DNA from 3 places in the Priestia sp. VA7 genome. Region 3 is predicted to be linked to each of the others. Evidence: riboswitches for the same ligand, from Rfam matches in the RefSeq annotation. Region 3 holds a riboswitch; each other region holds the start of a gene.
What was found. Region 3 has a riboswitch for thiamine pyrophosphate ahead of AC0C45_RS07940 (acetylornithine deacetylase). Riboswitches for the same ligand answer to the same signal wherever they lie in the genome.

Region 1 (5,241 bases), on a different contig from region 3:
TTTTGTTTCATTTAAAAGTGCGTAAATATTATCTGTTGTATCAATAACAGGGTTAATTCCGATAACCGCATCTCCAATTCCATAGCTTAACGCTTCGTATAAAGATGCTCTCATTCCCTTTAAGTTATCTGAAGGATGATTAGGCTGAGCTCTAGAAGCCAATACTCCTTTTTGGCCGATAGTCGTTTGACAAGTAGTTTGCACTTCTATCTTGGCAGCTCCTTGAATTAAATCTAAATTGGACATAATTTTAGTAGCTGCCGCAATCATTTCGCTGCTTAATCCTTTGCTAAGTCCAAGAAGGTCTTCTCCGCTATGCTGATCGGATAAAATGTATTCTCTTAAATCCCCTACTGTCCAATTTTTGATCATATCGTAAACAGATGAATCAATCTGACTTTCAATTAATGCCGAGACGTTGTCTTCATCTGCGCTGAGCAGCGGGTAGTTTCTGATATCAGCAAGTGTGATATCAGCTAGGACTTGCTTTGCTGCCATTCGTTCTTTCATTGACTCAGCGCTAACTCCTGCTAACTGATCTCCAGAACGCTCTTCGTTTGCTTTGGCCATGATTTCTTTTAAGCTATAAAATGAAAATGTTTCTCCTAATAATCGTGTAGTTTTAAACATCGTTTCCTCCTTGTATATTTAGTAGATTACGATGAAAAAGCGAGCGTTTTAACGGAAACGGAGATCGCTTCTCCAGCTACTGGTAACCCTAGATCGATGTAATCTCCGTGCGTAAAATCAATTTGATCTAAACAAATAATTTCTAATTCTTTCCTCTGTTTAGCTAGTGCTTGTCCTAAAGCTTTTGCAATATCTTGTTCGCATAGCACAACGAGGCACTTAGCTCCCTTAAAACAAGCAATAAATTCAGTGCTTATTACTTTTGCTAATTCTTGAAGCATCTTATAGCTGCAGTAAGGAAAATGAGATAAAGCAATAGCAGCGGGAGGATCTTCTGCACTGAAAATAGTTGAAGCCTGCATACATGACGCTCGAGCTCTTTCTTGAAACAGCTGCTGATTCCACGTCTCTTCTTGCTGAACGGGTATCTCTATAATCGGAATATTTTTCAGCGGCAGCCGCTTCGACCCAATATATACGGTTGATCCGCTAACCTCTGTATTTTGCATACCAGCACCAATTACAGTAGCGCGCGTTGTCTCAGCGGCTTGAGATACTTGGATGGATTGAAAATGATATGCTAGAAGCGGACCAACGTCTCCGTGTATGGCCACTTCTTTCACTGTTTTTGGCTTTTGCTTCTCCATCATTGCTCCTACTCCTCCTGAAACCATGATCGTTTCGGGGTGTATAGAAGATCTTGTATGAGGAGAAACGAGAAGCGTGGAATTTTGATTCAGCGCTTTTACATAATTCACGGTTTCTTCAGCTAGTAATTGACAGATAGACGAGAGCTTTTCAAATGTTGCTTTTTCACCTTCTCGCAGTATTAAAGAATTATTTTTCAAAAATTCAGTTAAATGAGACGAAACGTAGGTAACAAGACCGTCTTCATTTAGTCGAATTAATCTCCCGCCTACATGCAGTGTAAATGTTTCTATCACTTTTCCATTTTGACATAAAGCGATGTTAGCAGTGCCTCCTCCTACATCAATATTGGCAATTACTGCATTTGTTTCAGCAGAACGGTCTATTGCTCCTGATCCTTTTGCTGCTAATATTCCCTCTAAGTCAGCGCCGGCTGTTGCAACAACAAAATCCCCAGCATGTTCGGCTAGATAGTGAACGATACTTTCTGCATTTTGCTTTCTGGCCGTTTCTCCTGTGATGATCACAGCACCTGCCTCCACTTGATCTAATGAGATTCCTGCGTTCTTATACTCTTGTTCTAGTAGTACCGTTAATCTCTGAACATCGATTTCAACATCGTTTAGCATAGGGGTGGTATAGATAGAACTTGCATACGTTACGCGACGATCAATAATTTGACAGCCTGGCAGCGTAAACTGATTTTGTTGATTTGCTATTAACAGCTTGCTTACAATCAGCTTTGTTGTGCTTGTTCCGATATCTAAACCTATGCTCGTGATCCATTTCTGTAGCATGCTATCAATCCCTTATCTCGTTTGAATATGGTGATTATCATAAAACAGTTTTTTGAATATTTCACTAACTATGTTATCAAACCTGACACACTTTTGTGTAAACAAAGGTGACAAATGACAAAAAAGACTAAATCTTGGTAGATTTAGTCTTTTAGCTTATGATGAGTGTGATTTAGTTACAATCATTCTTGATGCGGATGGAATTAATAGTGAAAGAATGACTAAGCAGGCTATTAGTGATCCTACCATTGAAATCCCGTTCATTGAAAAAGAATACCATAGAGCGGACATGCCCTTTGGCGCATATGATCCCCAGAAAATAATACCCGCAATAAAGTGCCAGAAATACCGTGCGAAGCTGCCGATAATAAGGGATAAAACAATCAAAACAAAAGCTTTTGATCTGTTATTGTTAGCTAAATTTGTTTTAATAGATTGCGAAAAAATACCTCCAAAACCTATAAAAGCAAAAGCCACAATATATTCAATAAACGTTTGCAGCGCTGTTAAAATATAAGCCGTTCCTGTTGCCAATTGCAAAAGCCCCCATAATAGACCAGATAAAGCTCCGCCTTTTACTCCCCAGCGAAAGCACATAATAAAAATAGGCACCATGGAGAACGAAATACTTACAGCCGTTGCAATTTTAATTGAAGGCAAAAGATCAAGTAGAAGTGCCAATGCTGCAAAAATAGCTATTTCAATTTTAGCCTGTAAAGGTAATGCTTTATTCACGTTTCTCACTCCTGTTTTTGAATCATTCATATCAAACGGTTTACACAGGAGTAAGCAAATATAAGCTACTATTCCCACATTCCTACGCTAGCGTTAACTAACAGGTTCTAAGGGTCTGAACAATTTGTTCACTCTCAGCACGGCGGCTCCCCCTGTGGTACGTTTGGATATTTATGTAGTATAAAGACAACATTCATTATACCATATGTAACAAAATAGATTCGAGAGATTTCAAAGATGTTTCTATTTTCTGAATCTATTTTTTATAATGACAATCGTTTTAGTATTTGTTATACTTCTTTTATGTCAATTGAATATAAAAAACCCTCATCCTAATCGATGAGGTAGAGGTCGCAGTTTTTAATAGTAAAGTAACGGAAATGCAGAGAACATTGAGGATGTTGCTTGAAAGGAAAAATTGCCGAAGTTTAGATCACTTCTCGGTTGATTTAAGCTGGGGCTGTCTCCGAACAGGAACAGAACTGTCACATCATGCGAGTGATGTGAAGAGCTATCTTCACGGAAGGTTGACGCGGTTTTCAGATTTAAAAGCCCGCACATATACTGCGGGCTTTTTTTATGTTATCCCGTCTCTTTCCGTACATTCGAAAGGAGTATTTATCTATGCAAGAGCAACAAGAATTAAAACGTGGGTTGAAATCTCGCCACTTAACGATGATTTCATTAGGAGGAGCCATCGGAACCGGCTTATTCCTAGCAAGTGGTGGAGCAATTCACACAGCAGGACCTGGGGGAGCGCTTTTAGCTTACGCTATCATTGGCGTCATGGTTTACTTTTTGATGACCAGCCTAGCGGAGCTCGCAGCTTATATGCCTGAAGCTGGTTCGTTTAGTACGTATGCGTCTCGTTTTGTAGATCCATCCTTTGGTTTCGCTCTCGGATGGAACTATTGGTACAACTGGGCTATTACAATTGCAGCTGAATTATCCGCTGGAGCCCTTATTATGAAATTTTGGTTCCCAAACTCTTCTTCTATTTTATGGAGTGCCCTGTTTTTATTAATTATGTTTGGGCTTAACTACCTTTCTGTAAAAGGATTTGGTGAATCTGAATTTTGGTTTTCGTTAATTAAAGTAGTAACGGTTATCATCTTTTTAGTTATTGGCATTATGATGATTTTTGGTATCTTTAACAATGAAGCACCAGGGTTTAAAAACTTCACGCTTGGTGATGGACCCATTCACGGTGGATTCTTTACTGTCTTAGGTATTTTTATGGCTGCTGGTTTTTCATTTCAAGGAACAGAGTTGCTTGGAGTCGCAGCTGGAGAAAGTGAAGATCCGGAAAAAACGGTTCCTCGCGCAGTTAAACAAGTCTTCTGGCGCATCTTGTTATTTTATATTTTAGCTATTTTTGTTATTGGGATGCTTATTCCATACACAGCCGATTCATTAGCAAGTGATGATGTGCGAGTAAGTCCATTTACTTTAATATTCGAACGAGCAGGTCTGGCGTTTGCAGCATCAGCTATCAATGCCGTTATTTTAACAGCCGTTTTATCTGCTGGTAACTCAGGTATGTATGCTTCTACGCGTATGCTGTGGAACTTAGCGAAAGATGGAAAAGCACCAAGGTTCTTAGCAAAAGTAAATAAACGAGGCGTTCCGGTGAATGCTTTAATTGCAACGGCACTTGTCGGTACACTTGCATTTGGTGCTTCATTTTTTGGAGACGGTGCGGTATACACGTGGTTACTTAACGCTTCTGGTATGTCTGGTTTTATTGCTTGGTTAGGAATTGCCATCAGCCACTATCGTTTTAGAAGAGCATTTGTTGCCCAAGGTCATGATTTGAGTGAACTTCCATATCATGCAAAACTTTTCCCTTTTGGTCCTATCTTTGCCTTTATTTTATGTGCTGTTGTTATTTTAGGTCAAAACTATTCGGCGTTTATGGGTGATTCGATTGACTGGTACGGTGTACTTGTTTCTTATATCGGACTTCCTTTATTCTTAATTGTTTGGTTAGGATACAAATGGACGAAAAAGTCAAAACTTATTCCGTTAAAAGAATGCCAAGTAACAGTGAAAAAATACGAATAAAAAAAGCTCTCTATTCTTTTGAATAGAGAGCTTTTTTTATATGATCTGATCAGCAAAATGAAGAGATATATAGGCGGGCTGATTTTTCATAACAAGCATATAACCTTTGAGGGGACGATTACAGTAATCAGCAGCTTCTATATAATAAATACGCTGAACTAACCTGCTTAAATGGGTTACAAAAGATGGAAGTTGATGAGTAGGAATGCTTTGGATGTAGTCTATGATTTCTTGCTTAGTTTGAAGGCCCGAATGGGTACATTCTAACAGATGAAAAAGCGGATCTGCTGCTATAGTAGATAGTTCAGAATTGTGTTTGATCCTATTCAGCTGGATATGCAGTTCTTTTTTGGACCATCTTTTTGGA
Region 2 (5,241 bases), on a different contig from region 3:
CCACTTCGTTAGCAATCATGTCAAAGCGTTTAGCATCTAATCCGGCAAACATGCCATCCCACTGTGTTTCTTTGAACTCAGCTTTTACGCCAAGACGTTTAGCTACTTCTTGAGCCAATTCTACATCAAACCCAGTTAGCTTTTGTTTGTCATCATGAAAAGTGAACGGAGGGTATGTACCTTCAGTTCCAATTGTTAATACGCCATCTTTTTTCACTTTATTATATAAATCCTCTTGTGAAGATTTATTGTCTCCATTGTTTGCTTCATTTTTTGAGCTAGAACCGCATGCGGCAAGCACAACTGTGAAAGCTAATAGTAGCGACAAAAGTGCAGCAAATTTCTTCATTTTCTAAACCCCCTAGTATTCTGATAGGAAATGATACTCTGTGATACTAAACAAGAACACAGCAAAAGTCAACAAAAAAAACTTATACAATTAATGTGACTTAAAATAAGGGAAATATACCTTCTATACACGGTTTGTCATAAGGATACAGAAAGATTTTAAAATTTGGATTAAGTGGATTTTTAAGGGAGATTTGAGGAGTAAAAAGGAAGTTTCATGCGACGATTTTCTCTTTCATTTTTTCATGACTTTTGGTGCAATAAACATATAGTTAAATGTTAAGGTAGAAATAAATTCCTTATGGTACACTTAAAGAAGAATTTATGAAACGGAGCGATATGATGAAAGCCATAAACTTAATCTCAATTGCCTTTGGTGCTATCGCTGGTACATATGCACGTTATTTGCTGAATCTTTCCTTATTATATGCGGGCTACCCAATAGGAACGGTAATTGAAAACCTATTAGGAAGCTTCATACTAGGCCTATTAACAGGATTTTTTGTGTGGAAAAAGCCAAAAGAATGGATAAAGCTTGGACTAGGAGTTGGCGTATGCGGCGGTTTTACAACGTATTCAACGTTTGCAGGAGACGTCATTTTTCTCACTCAGCGCCATTTATTTTGGGGAGCCATTTATGTAATGGTCTCTTTAGTAGGTGGAATCCTTCTTGCTTTAGCAGGCTATCTATGCGGTGAAGCGGCAGGGAAAAATTTAGTGAAAGTACATGAGGTGAAGTAAATGAGCATAGTGAGCTTGGCACTTGGCGGGGCAGCTGGAGGAATATGCCGTTATCTTTTGGGTTTAAAAGTTACAAAAACAGTTTCAAACCCTCTTTTTCCAGTATCAATGCTGTTTGTAAACTTGCTCGGTGCGTTTGGGCTTGGTCTTTTTTACGGTAGTTATTATGGAAAGGTTCCGAGTCATGCTTATGATGATTCAATATTTTTAATGATTGGCATTGGGTTTTTTGGTGCCTTTACCACTTTTTCAACGTTCAGTGTGGAAACCGTACAGTTAATTCGAGAAAAATCTTATCGGAAAATGCTGGCGTACGTGGGGATTTCAGCATTTGGAACAGTTGGTTTATTTACAGTCGGTTTACTGGCAGGAACGTTTTTATTTAAGTAAAGAGAACGTTTCTAGTAGGGAAAAACAAAAAGACGGAGAAGTAGAGAATGGATAGAAAAGCAGAAGTTTGGAAATACATTTTGTTGATTGTAGCTGTTGCAGGTCAGATCATCGGTTTTTTATTTTTATTTATAAATGTTGTGGCGGCATTTATTTTTTACGGTTTTTATATTCTAACTTTTATTATGTTACTCCTGCTGTTTATATGGGATCGGAAAAAGGAAAAAGACAAGGAAGAATTTGACGACTATACCGATTACTAATCATATAAAAAGCAGAATGATGCGGTGCGCCGGACCTCTTACTTAGTAAAGAAGCATAAAAGATACATCTATAAAAGGAAGAGAGCCGTAAGAGCATAAAGAGATATTGTATTTACATCTAGTTGTGTTATAATTTTAAGTGCGAAAACAAAATCAATAAATAGCAATCACTAGGGGAGCTTTTTGAAGCTGAGACGAATGTATTTCGGACCCTTTGAACCTGATCTGGTTTGGACCAGCGTAGGGAAGTGGCGATCATGTTTACATAACGATGCATGCTAACCACTCTACGTTGTAGAGTGGTTTTTTGTATGTAATAAAGCCCTCTACACAAGATGAGGTGATTGAAATTTCTCTTTATTCTGAATGGAAAGGTTTCGATCATGTGGATATTCCTAAATTTCATGTCATTACAACAGATAAGCAGCCAATCGAAGAGCTTCAAAAAGTTTTAACGGCTATCGCGCCTTTTACGGGCGCCGTTCATATTAGAGAAAAAGAGAAAACGGCAAAGCAGATTCAATGTTTACTAGAAAGCTTGCCATTTTGTCGCTCTAAAATTATTGTGAATGACCGAGTTGATGTAGCGCATGCTTTAAAAGTAAAAGGCGTACAGCTTGCTTATCATAGTTTAGACGTTTCGATTGTTATAGACGCATTTCCTTCTCTTATTGTCGGAAAATCAGTTCACTCTGTGGAAGAGGCTTTAGAAGCTGAAAAAGATGGTGCTCACTACATTCTATACGGACATATTTATTCAACACATTCAAAAAAAGGATTAAAAAGTCGAGGGGTAGCAGCACTAAAAGAAGTAGTAGATGCTGTGCAGATACCGGTTATTGCCATTGGAGGAATTACACCTGTAAATGCCAAAGAGGTGCTTCAAACAGGAGCACACGGTATAGCTGTGATGTCTGGTGTCATGCTTGCGCAAGATCCCCTCAAAGCGATTAAACAATATTCTCATATATGGACATCTGGAGGTGGAGAAAATGAAGCAGCATTATGATGTACTGTTAATCGGAGGAGGTATAATCAGCTCTTCTATCGCTTATCATTTGTCAAAACAAGGAGCGTCAGTAGCTATTCTTGAACGCAATCAAATTGGTTGTGAAGCTTCAAGTGCAGCCGCTGGTATTTTAGGTGCTCAAGCTGAAATTGATGAAGAAGGTCCTCTTTTAGACCTTGCTATTAAGAGCAGAAGCATGTTTCCTGAACTGGTGAAGGAACTAAAAGAAAAAACGGCCATCGACGTAGAGCTCATTCAAAAAGGCTTATTAAAAGTTGCTGTAACAGAAGAAGATGCACACGTATTAAAGAAAAAAGCCGCTCAGCACCACGGGTGGGATGAACATGTAAGATGGATCGATGTAAAAGAAGCGCGTTTGTTAGAACCCGGGCTCTCTCCAGACATATACGGAGCCATTACAATACCGGGAGACGGCCAGCTAGCTCCGGCTAAGTTAACGCAAGCTCTTGCTCATGGAGCCTTGTATCACGGAGCAGATGTATTCGAATACTGTGACGTTCATTCTCTTATTATGGAAAGTGAAACAGTAAAAGGTGTACAGACGTCCAAAGGCTCTTTTTATGGAGAAAAAGTAGTTATCGCAGCAGGCTCATGGGCTAAACGCTTTATTTCTTCTGAACATTTAGGTCACGTGTTTCCCGTAAAAGGGGAGTGTATTGCTCTTCGAAGTCATAAGCCGCTGCTTTCTAAAACGATTTTTTTAGATGAAGGTTTTTACTTAGTGCCTAAGACTGGTGGAAGAATCGTAATCGGGGCAACTAAGTTACAGCATGACTTTACCAAGACGGTTTCTGCACAAGGTATTCAATTTTTGCTGAATAAAGCTTCGGCGCTTCTGCCAGCTATTAAAGAAGCCACATTTGAAAAAGCATGGGCTGGTCTTCGTCCGCAAACAAATGATGGCTGGCCTTATTTAGGAGAGCATCCTGAAATAGCGAATCTACACATGGCGTTTGGCCACTACCGAAACGGTATTTTATTAAGTGCTGCAACTGGAAAAATTATGGCTGATGCTTTGTTAGGGAAAAAGCCGAATCATTCGTTTTTTACATCATTTCAGCTAACAAGAGTAATGGAGGGAGTTCATTGAATCTAATCATTAATGGTAAGACCGTTACTTTTGGAGATGAAATTGAAACGGTCGAGCACTTGTTGCAGGCTCAGAACCTGCATGAACGAGTGGTAATTGTTGAGCTAAACAAGAACATTTTGCAAAAAGAAGAACATAGCGATGCATGCTTAAAAGATGGCGATATATTAGAAGTTGTTTCATTTGTCGGAGGAGGATGAAGAGTATGTTAAAAATTGGACAATATACATTTAATTCACGTTTATTATTAGGGACAGGGAAATTTCCGGACTTTACGACTCAGCGTCAAGCGGTAGAAGAGTCAGAAACAGAAGTTTTAACATTTGCTGTGAGACGAATGGATATTTTTGATCAAAATCAACCTAATTTATTAGAAGCGCTTGATGTGAAGCGTTTCACTCTTTTGCCTAACACTGCTGGAGCAAAAAATGCAGAAGAGGCCGTACGTATTGCTAAATTAGCAAAGGCTTCTGGACTTTGTGACATGGTAAAAGTAGAAGTAATTGGATGTGATAAAACGCTGCTTCCTGATCCAGTTGAAACATTAAAAGCCAGTGAAGAACTGTTAAAAGAGGGCTTTACCGTTTTACCTTACACATCAGATGATGTTTTACTTGCACGTCGTTTAGAGGAGTTAGGCGTACATGCCATTATGCCAGGAGCTTCGCCTATCGGTTCAGGTCAAGGTATTATTAATCCGTTGAACATGCGTTTTATCATTGAACAATCAACTGTTCCAGTAATTGTAGATGCAGGTATTGGAACGGCTTCAGACGCAGCTCAAGCTATGGAGCTAGGAGCAGATGGTGTGTTATTAAATACAGCTGTTTCAGGAGCAAAAGATCCTGTGAAAATGGCTCGTGCTATGAAGCTAGCGATTGAAGCAGGACGAGCAGCATTTGAAGCAGGACGTATTGAAAAGAAACAATATGCAACGGCAAGCAGTCCAACAGAAGGGATGAGTATCGGTTGATTAATCGTTATTCCCGCCAAGAATTGTTTCAACCTATTGGAAAAGGCGGACAGCAGCAAATTCAAGAAAAGCATGTTCTGATTGTAGGAGCAGGTGCTCTTGGAACAGGGAACGCGGAGGCACTTGCGCGAGCGGGGGTAAAGAAAATAACGCTCATTGACCGGGACTATGTAGAGTGGAGCAACCTTCAGCGGCAGCAATTGTATAGTGAAAAAGATGCTGATAAAAGAATTCCAAAAGCAATTGCCGCTAAAAAACGGCTTCACGATATTAATCACGATGTAAAAGTAGAAGCGCACGTAGCAGACGGTACCCCTCAAGTTTTAGAACAGCTTGTTGAGGGGGTAGATGTTATGATTGATGCAACCGATAATTTTGACACACGCCTTGTAATGAATGATTTATC
Region 3 (5,241 bases):
TCATTTCTTCGTTTAATGTAGAATCCAAAAGTGCAGCAAATTTCCCCATCGTTTGAAGATCGGTAGCTTTCATGGCTCCAATCGCAAATAATTTGGCATAATCAATTAGGTAAAGGTAATCTTGAATCATGTAAAAGCGAAACTTCTCCTTTTCAAGCGTTCCGTCTCCCATTCCCTGTACAAAGGGATGATTATGATTTTGACGCCAAATAGGCTGCAGCTTTTCGTATAATCGCTCACTAAATTTCATGATGATCACTCCTTATGCGTATGCAGCCACGTATAAATGAACTGCACCATCACTTTTGTATATTGAATAAGCTGATTCATATCTAATTGTTCATTCACAGCATGTGCATTTGCTAAATTCCCCGGACCGTAAATAGCCGCCGGAATCCCCGCATCAGCTAGCCAACCGCCATCTGTTACGCTAGTTGACACATCGATTGGAGGCTTTTTCCCTTCAATTTGTTCATGAGTATTTGCAAGCAGCTGTACTCCAGCATGATTTTCATCAATTTCTAATGACGGGAAGATTTCTCCTCTGTCTTCAATCATTGATGTGCCTCCCCATTCAAAGGTTGGCAGGTTATCTTTTAACCATGGATCTGCTTTTGCAATAGCTAAAATGTATTCTTCCACTTCTTTTGATACTTGGTCGTATGATTCATTGGGATAATAGTGAACGGTGATCCACAGCCTGCATTCATCTGCAATAAACGCAGCATGCCTTCCCCCTTCGATTACTGCTGGATTAATCGTATTTGTTCCCGGCAAAAATCCTGGATAGCTTTTTGTAACAGCCCAGTGGCGCTCCAATTCTTGCAGCCCTCCGATCACTTTTGCCATCTTTTCAATAGCACTCGCAGCTAACAGCCCTCCTCCAGCATGAATCATACTTCGGCGTGTACCGTCATGGTAGGTTTTACTGCTTTTTATCGTAATCCATCCCGTGATCACTCCGCCTTGACCTTGAATATGTAAATCACTCGTATCAGCAACAAGCGCAAAGTCAGCTGTATATCCTTTCTGACAGCATTGCAGCGTACCTGCCTCTCCCACTTCTTCTCCTACAACGGATTCAAAAATCAAGTCTCCCGGCAGTTCGATTCCTGCTTCTGTTAGAAGCTGAACTGCAAATAATGCTCCTGCCAAGCCGCCTTTCATATCAGCAACTCCGCGTCCGATTATCATGTTGTCTTTTACCACAGCTTCAAACGGATTTGTCTCCCACTTTTCATTTTCTTGTACCTCAGCTACATCCATATGCCCGTTAATAATTAAGCTTTGATAGTCAGCTGATTTTTTCCCTTTTAACGTGCCCACTACAATAGGATCGTTGCAATATAAATCCCACATATCGATGGAAAAACCGCATTTTTTAAGGAAATCCGCTACGTAGCGCTGCGCTTCATGAGAATTCCGTGCAGGAGGCGCCGGCGTTTTATATGAAACAAGCGTTTTTAATAACTGGACTAGCTCCCCTTTGCGCTCCTCTACCTGTTTGACAAGCAAATCAATTGTTTCTTCCATGTATGACACCTTCCTTTACGCATAAAAAAACACTTCTTTCGCAGGAAAGAAGTGTTTTTGTTTATATACAAAAAATTATTATAACGAGTTCGTAAGGAAATACCATACAAAACATCCATTACAATACCTCTTTCCTACGCTAGTATTACCTAGTTCAGGTTATAAGGGTTAAGACTTCTCGTCTCTCTCAGCTTAGAAAGCACCCCTAGTGGCGTTGTATCTCTATAAAATTAAACGATTATCATATGTTTACCTGTAATAGTTTTATCATAGTAAAGCGTTTTATTCAATAGAAAGGTTCATTATTCAGCAATGAAAATAGTTTCCTTTTTAGGAAAACAAAAAGCACACACCTTTTCAAGCAGTGTGTGCTCTTTACTTTTATAAGCTTACTAGTTAGCTATCGGCTTCTTTAAAAATACATCGTTTTTCCATTCAGACAGGAAGAAGCGCAAGTTTTTGCCCCGGTCTCACTAACGAAAGCAGCTCATGATCTTCTTCTATCACATACCCAATCACATTCACATTAGCATTTGCAGGCAAATTTGTTTTAGCTATTTGAACCTCTCCTCTGTAACGTCCGTAGCCATCATTGTCCATTGTAATTGCTCCCATTCTGCGTTCTACTGTATGAAATGGCGGCACTGGTTTTACAGATCGAGTATCAACTAAACGCAGAACGTCTCTTGATACATCCGGACGCACGCTGTACGTTCCCTCTATATGAGGTGAACGAATGCGCAGCGGAATAATGCGGCTTTCTTGATATTGAACCAAACGCTTTAATAAACTTGAACCGGCGCATGGATCTCCAATATAAACCTCTGCTACTCCGCATCCGTATAAATCTACTGCAGAAGTAAAAGGACATCTATTACGGTCTTTTTCTCTAGTAGGAAGACCTTGATAAACAGGGCCTCTTTTTTCGTCTTTTCCAGGAATATAAGCGCAGACTGGAATACGAAGTTCATTAAATAAATCTGTCTGCTGTTGAAAAAACGTTTCTTCAAGCCCTGTTTCAGGCCGCGGATAAAAATTATGCCATGCAAGCAGCTGATGATGATGAAGACCTGCAGATAAGAGTGCTTCAATTTCTTGTTTGGATAACGTACTTGCATTAACAGCAATATAAAATTCATTCGCAAGCGAAAGAGTTTCTTCTGCGCTAAAGCCATCGTCTAGTCTAATACCAGATACGCCAAGTGAAGATAGCGACATAAGGCTTTCAATACCTAAATGAACTGGCGTATGCTTAGATACGTCTGCATACACGCTTATTCCACAATCTCTAGCCACATGAAGCAATTCTTTTGCCCGTTCAGCCAAATCTCCTTTTTCTTCTGGAATGTGAAGCGAAGTGAATGCACGTGTGACGCCGCACTCACTCGCTTCTATTAATTTTTTGGGGGCATCACTATCATTTAAATAAAACGAAATGCCAATCATCCAAACTCCCTCGCCATTTCATCGTTAAATCCAAAGAAATAGGTACAAATAAAGCCTGCTGCGTAAGCAATAACTAATCCAAGTAAATAAAGAAGAATTTGATGCGCATGAACTAAAAACGTAAGCGGTAAACCTGATACTCCCACTGCTACAGTTGCAATATGGAAGTGCGCCTGAAACGCTCCGCCGATTCCAGCTCCAAGACAAGCGGTTAAGAATGGCCGCCCTAAAGGAAGTGTGACTCCAAAAATAAGCGGCTCTCCGATTCCGAGCAGTCCTGAAGGAAGTGCGCCTCCAATTGCTCGCTTTAAACGTTTTTTCTTTGTTTTGATATAAATAGCAAAAGCTGCACCGACCTGACCGGCTCCGCCCATTGCTAGGATAGGAAGAAGCGGATCATCTCCAACTGAATTGATAAGCTCTAAATGAACAGGAGTAAGACCTTGATGCAGTCCTGTAATGACGAGCGGCAAGAATGTTGCTCCTAACACAAAGCCTGCTACAACTCCTCCAATCTCTAAAACTCCTAAAAGACCTTTTGTGATTCCGTCTGAAATCAAGCCGCCGATTGGCATGAATACTACATACGTAATAATGCCTGTAATTAATACCGTAACGGTTGGTGTAATAATAATATCCAGTGACTGAGGGACAAATTTGCGTACTCGTTTTTCTAACATGGCCATAAAGATTGCTGCAAGCAAGACTCCTATTAAGCCACCCCGTCCCGGCAAAAGTGCTTCACCGAAAAGTTTAATATCAGCTACGGCAGGATTAATGACTAAAATACCCGCTAAGCCCCCTAGAGCCGGTGAACCACCAAATTCTTTTGCGGCATTAATACCTACTAAAATACCAAGATAAGCAAATAAGCCGCTTCCGATAACCGTTAATAGAATAGCAATCTGTGAATCTGCAGGAAGCCACTTCGCTTGAACTGCTGCTTTTGTCACTCCGGTGATAAGTCCAGATGCTACAAGAGCAGGTATTAACGGAATAAAAATACTTGCAATTCGGCGAAGCAAAAGCTTAAACGGAGTTGCATTTTTTTCTTTCAGCTCTGATTTCCGCTGAGCCGCACGATTTTCTAAATTAATACCGCCGGATTCATCAATTAACTTTCCGAATTCCTCTGTTACTTTGTTTACTTTTCCAGGACCAATAATAATTTGAAGCGTTTCTTCTTCCACTAATCCGAGCACGCCTTCAAGTTTTCGTATATCCGTCTTTTTTACAATTGAATCATCTTTTACCGTCACACGCAGCCGCGTCATACAATGCGTATACGCTTCAATATTGGATGCTCCCCCAAGCATCTCCAAAGCAGCCTTTGCTAATTGATGATTATCTAAAGACATGTTAATCCCCCTTTGTATTTTCCTCTTAGATGGATACGGTACTGAGGAAACAGACCACAAAATCCCCTTTTTGTAATCGCTTTCTTTTTTTATTTCTTACCTTTCAAAAACTGAATGGCATCTCTTGTTTTGTCAATATACTCAATCGTTTGGTCATACTGCTGCGCTGCAATACTTAAAAATAACACATCAATCACGTAAAGCTGGGCTAAACGAGACGATGTAGCTGCGCTTCGAAACGGCGCTTCTTGAGAATAAGACGTATACAAACAAATATCAGCTAAAGACGAAACGGTGGACTGTCCGTACTTGGTTAAGCTAATCGTCTTTACTCCGCGGTTTTTAGCTAAAGATAAGACGTTGCTTACTTCAGGAGTCTCCCCTGAAAAAGAAATACCCACAACTACATCGTCTTTACTTGCATTTGCGATGAGTGTAGCTGCTAAATGGCTATCTGCAAAAGCCGTGGCATTTTTATTAATTCGAAGAAATTTTTGCTGCGCATCTATAGCAATAATATGTGAAGCACCGATTCCAAAAAAATGAATGTTTTTGGCTTCAATCAGCGCCAAAACAGCCCGCTCTGCTTCTTTATAATTCACAAGCTCGGCCGTATCACTTAGACTTTGAATGCTGTTGCTTGCCGTTTTTTTGACAATAGATTGAATCGTTTCATTTGTTTCAATATCGCGGTATCCTTGCTCCGTATCTCTGGCTAAATCACCGGCTACTCTTACCTTTAATTCTTGAAACCCGCTAACCCCGATAGATTTGCACAAACGAATAACAGCAGCACTGCTCGCATTCGCTAGTCTACCTAATTCTCCAGCCGTACTGTTTACCACAGTATGCGGGTTGTTTAAAATATATTCAGCAATTTTCCTCTCCGAATCAGGAAGCTTAG

Region 1: it holds a riboswitch for thiamine pyrophosphate, as region 3 does, so the genes downstream of both, thiT (energy-coupled thiamine transporter ThiT) here and AC0C45_RS07940 (acetylornithine deacetylase) in region 3, are expected to answer to the same signal.
Region 2: it holds a riboswitch for thiamine pyrophosphate, as region 3 does, so the genes downstream of both, AC0C45_RS25185 (thiamine phosphate synthase) here and AC0C45_RS07940 (acetylornithine deacetylase) in region 3, are expected to answer to the same signal.

The regions. Positions count from the first base shown of each region.
Region 1 covers NZ_JBVQPN010000003.1:909,867-915,107, reverse strand. Annotated here, with positions in the region: gene AC0C45_RS17525 (ethanolamine ammonia-lyase subunit EutB) at 1-630, opposite strand, end outside; gene AC0C45_RS17520 (ethanolamine ammonia-lyase reactivating factor EutA) at 657-2,075, opposite strand; gene thiT (energy-coupled thiamine transporter ThiT) at 2,232-2,840, opposite strand; TPP riboswitch at 2,873-2,973, opposite strand; lysine riboswitch at 3,148-3,332, shown strand; gene AC0C45_RS17510 (amino acid permease) at 3,435-4,874, shown strand; gene AC0C45_RS17505 (hypothetical protein) at 4,911-5,241, opposite strand, start outside.
Region 2 covers NZ_JBVQPN010000007.1:71,276-76,516, forward strand. Annotated here, with positions in the region: gene AC0C45_RS25165 (amino acid ABC transporter substrate-binding protein) at 1-349, opposite strand, end outside; gene AC0C45_RS25170 (fluoride efflux transporter FluC) at 673-1,089, shown strand; gene crcB (fluoride efflux transporter CrcB) at 1,090-1,479, shown strand; gene AC0C45_RS25180 (hypothetical protein) at 1,527-1,742, shown strand; TPP riboswitch at 1,905-2,006, shown strand; gene AC0C45_RS25185 (thiamine phosphate synthase) at 2,128-2,751, shown strand; gene thiO (glycine oxidase ThiO) at 2,735-3,862, shown strand; gene thiS (sulfur carrier protein ThiS) at 3,859-4,062, shown strand; gene AC0C45_RS25200 (thiazole synthase) at 4,068-4,835, shown strand; gene AC0C45_RS25205 (thiazole biosynthesis adenylyltransferase ThiF) at 4,832-5,241, shown strand, end outside.
Region 3 covers NZ_JBVQPN010000002.1:268,383-273,623, reverse strand. Annotated here, with positions in the region: gene tenA (thiaminase II) at 1-250, opposite strand, end outside; gene AC0C45_RS07940 (acetylornithine deacetylase) at 256-1,533, opposite strand; TPP riboswitch at 1,648-1,750, opposite strand; gene AC0C45_RS07935 (MupG family TIM beta-alpha barrel fold protein) at 1,969-2,979, opposite strand; gene AC0C45_RS07930 (PTS transporter subunit EIIC) at 2,976-4,337, opposite strand; gene AC0C45_RS07925 (MurR/RpiR family transcriptional regulator) at 4,427-5,241, opposite strand, start outside.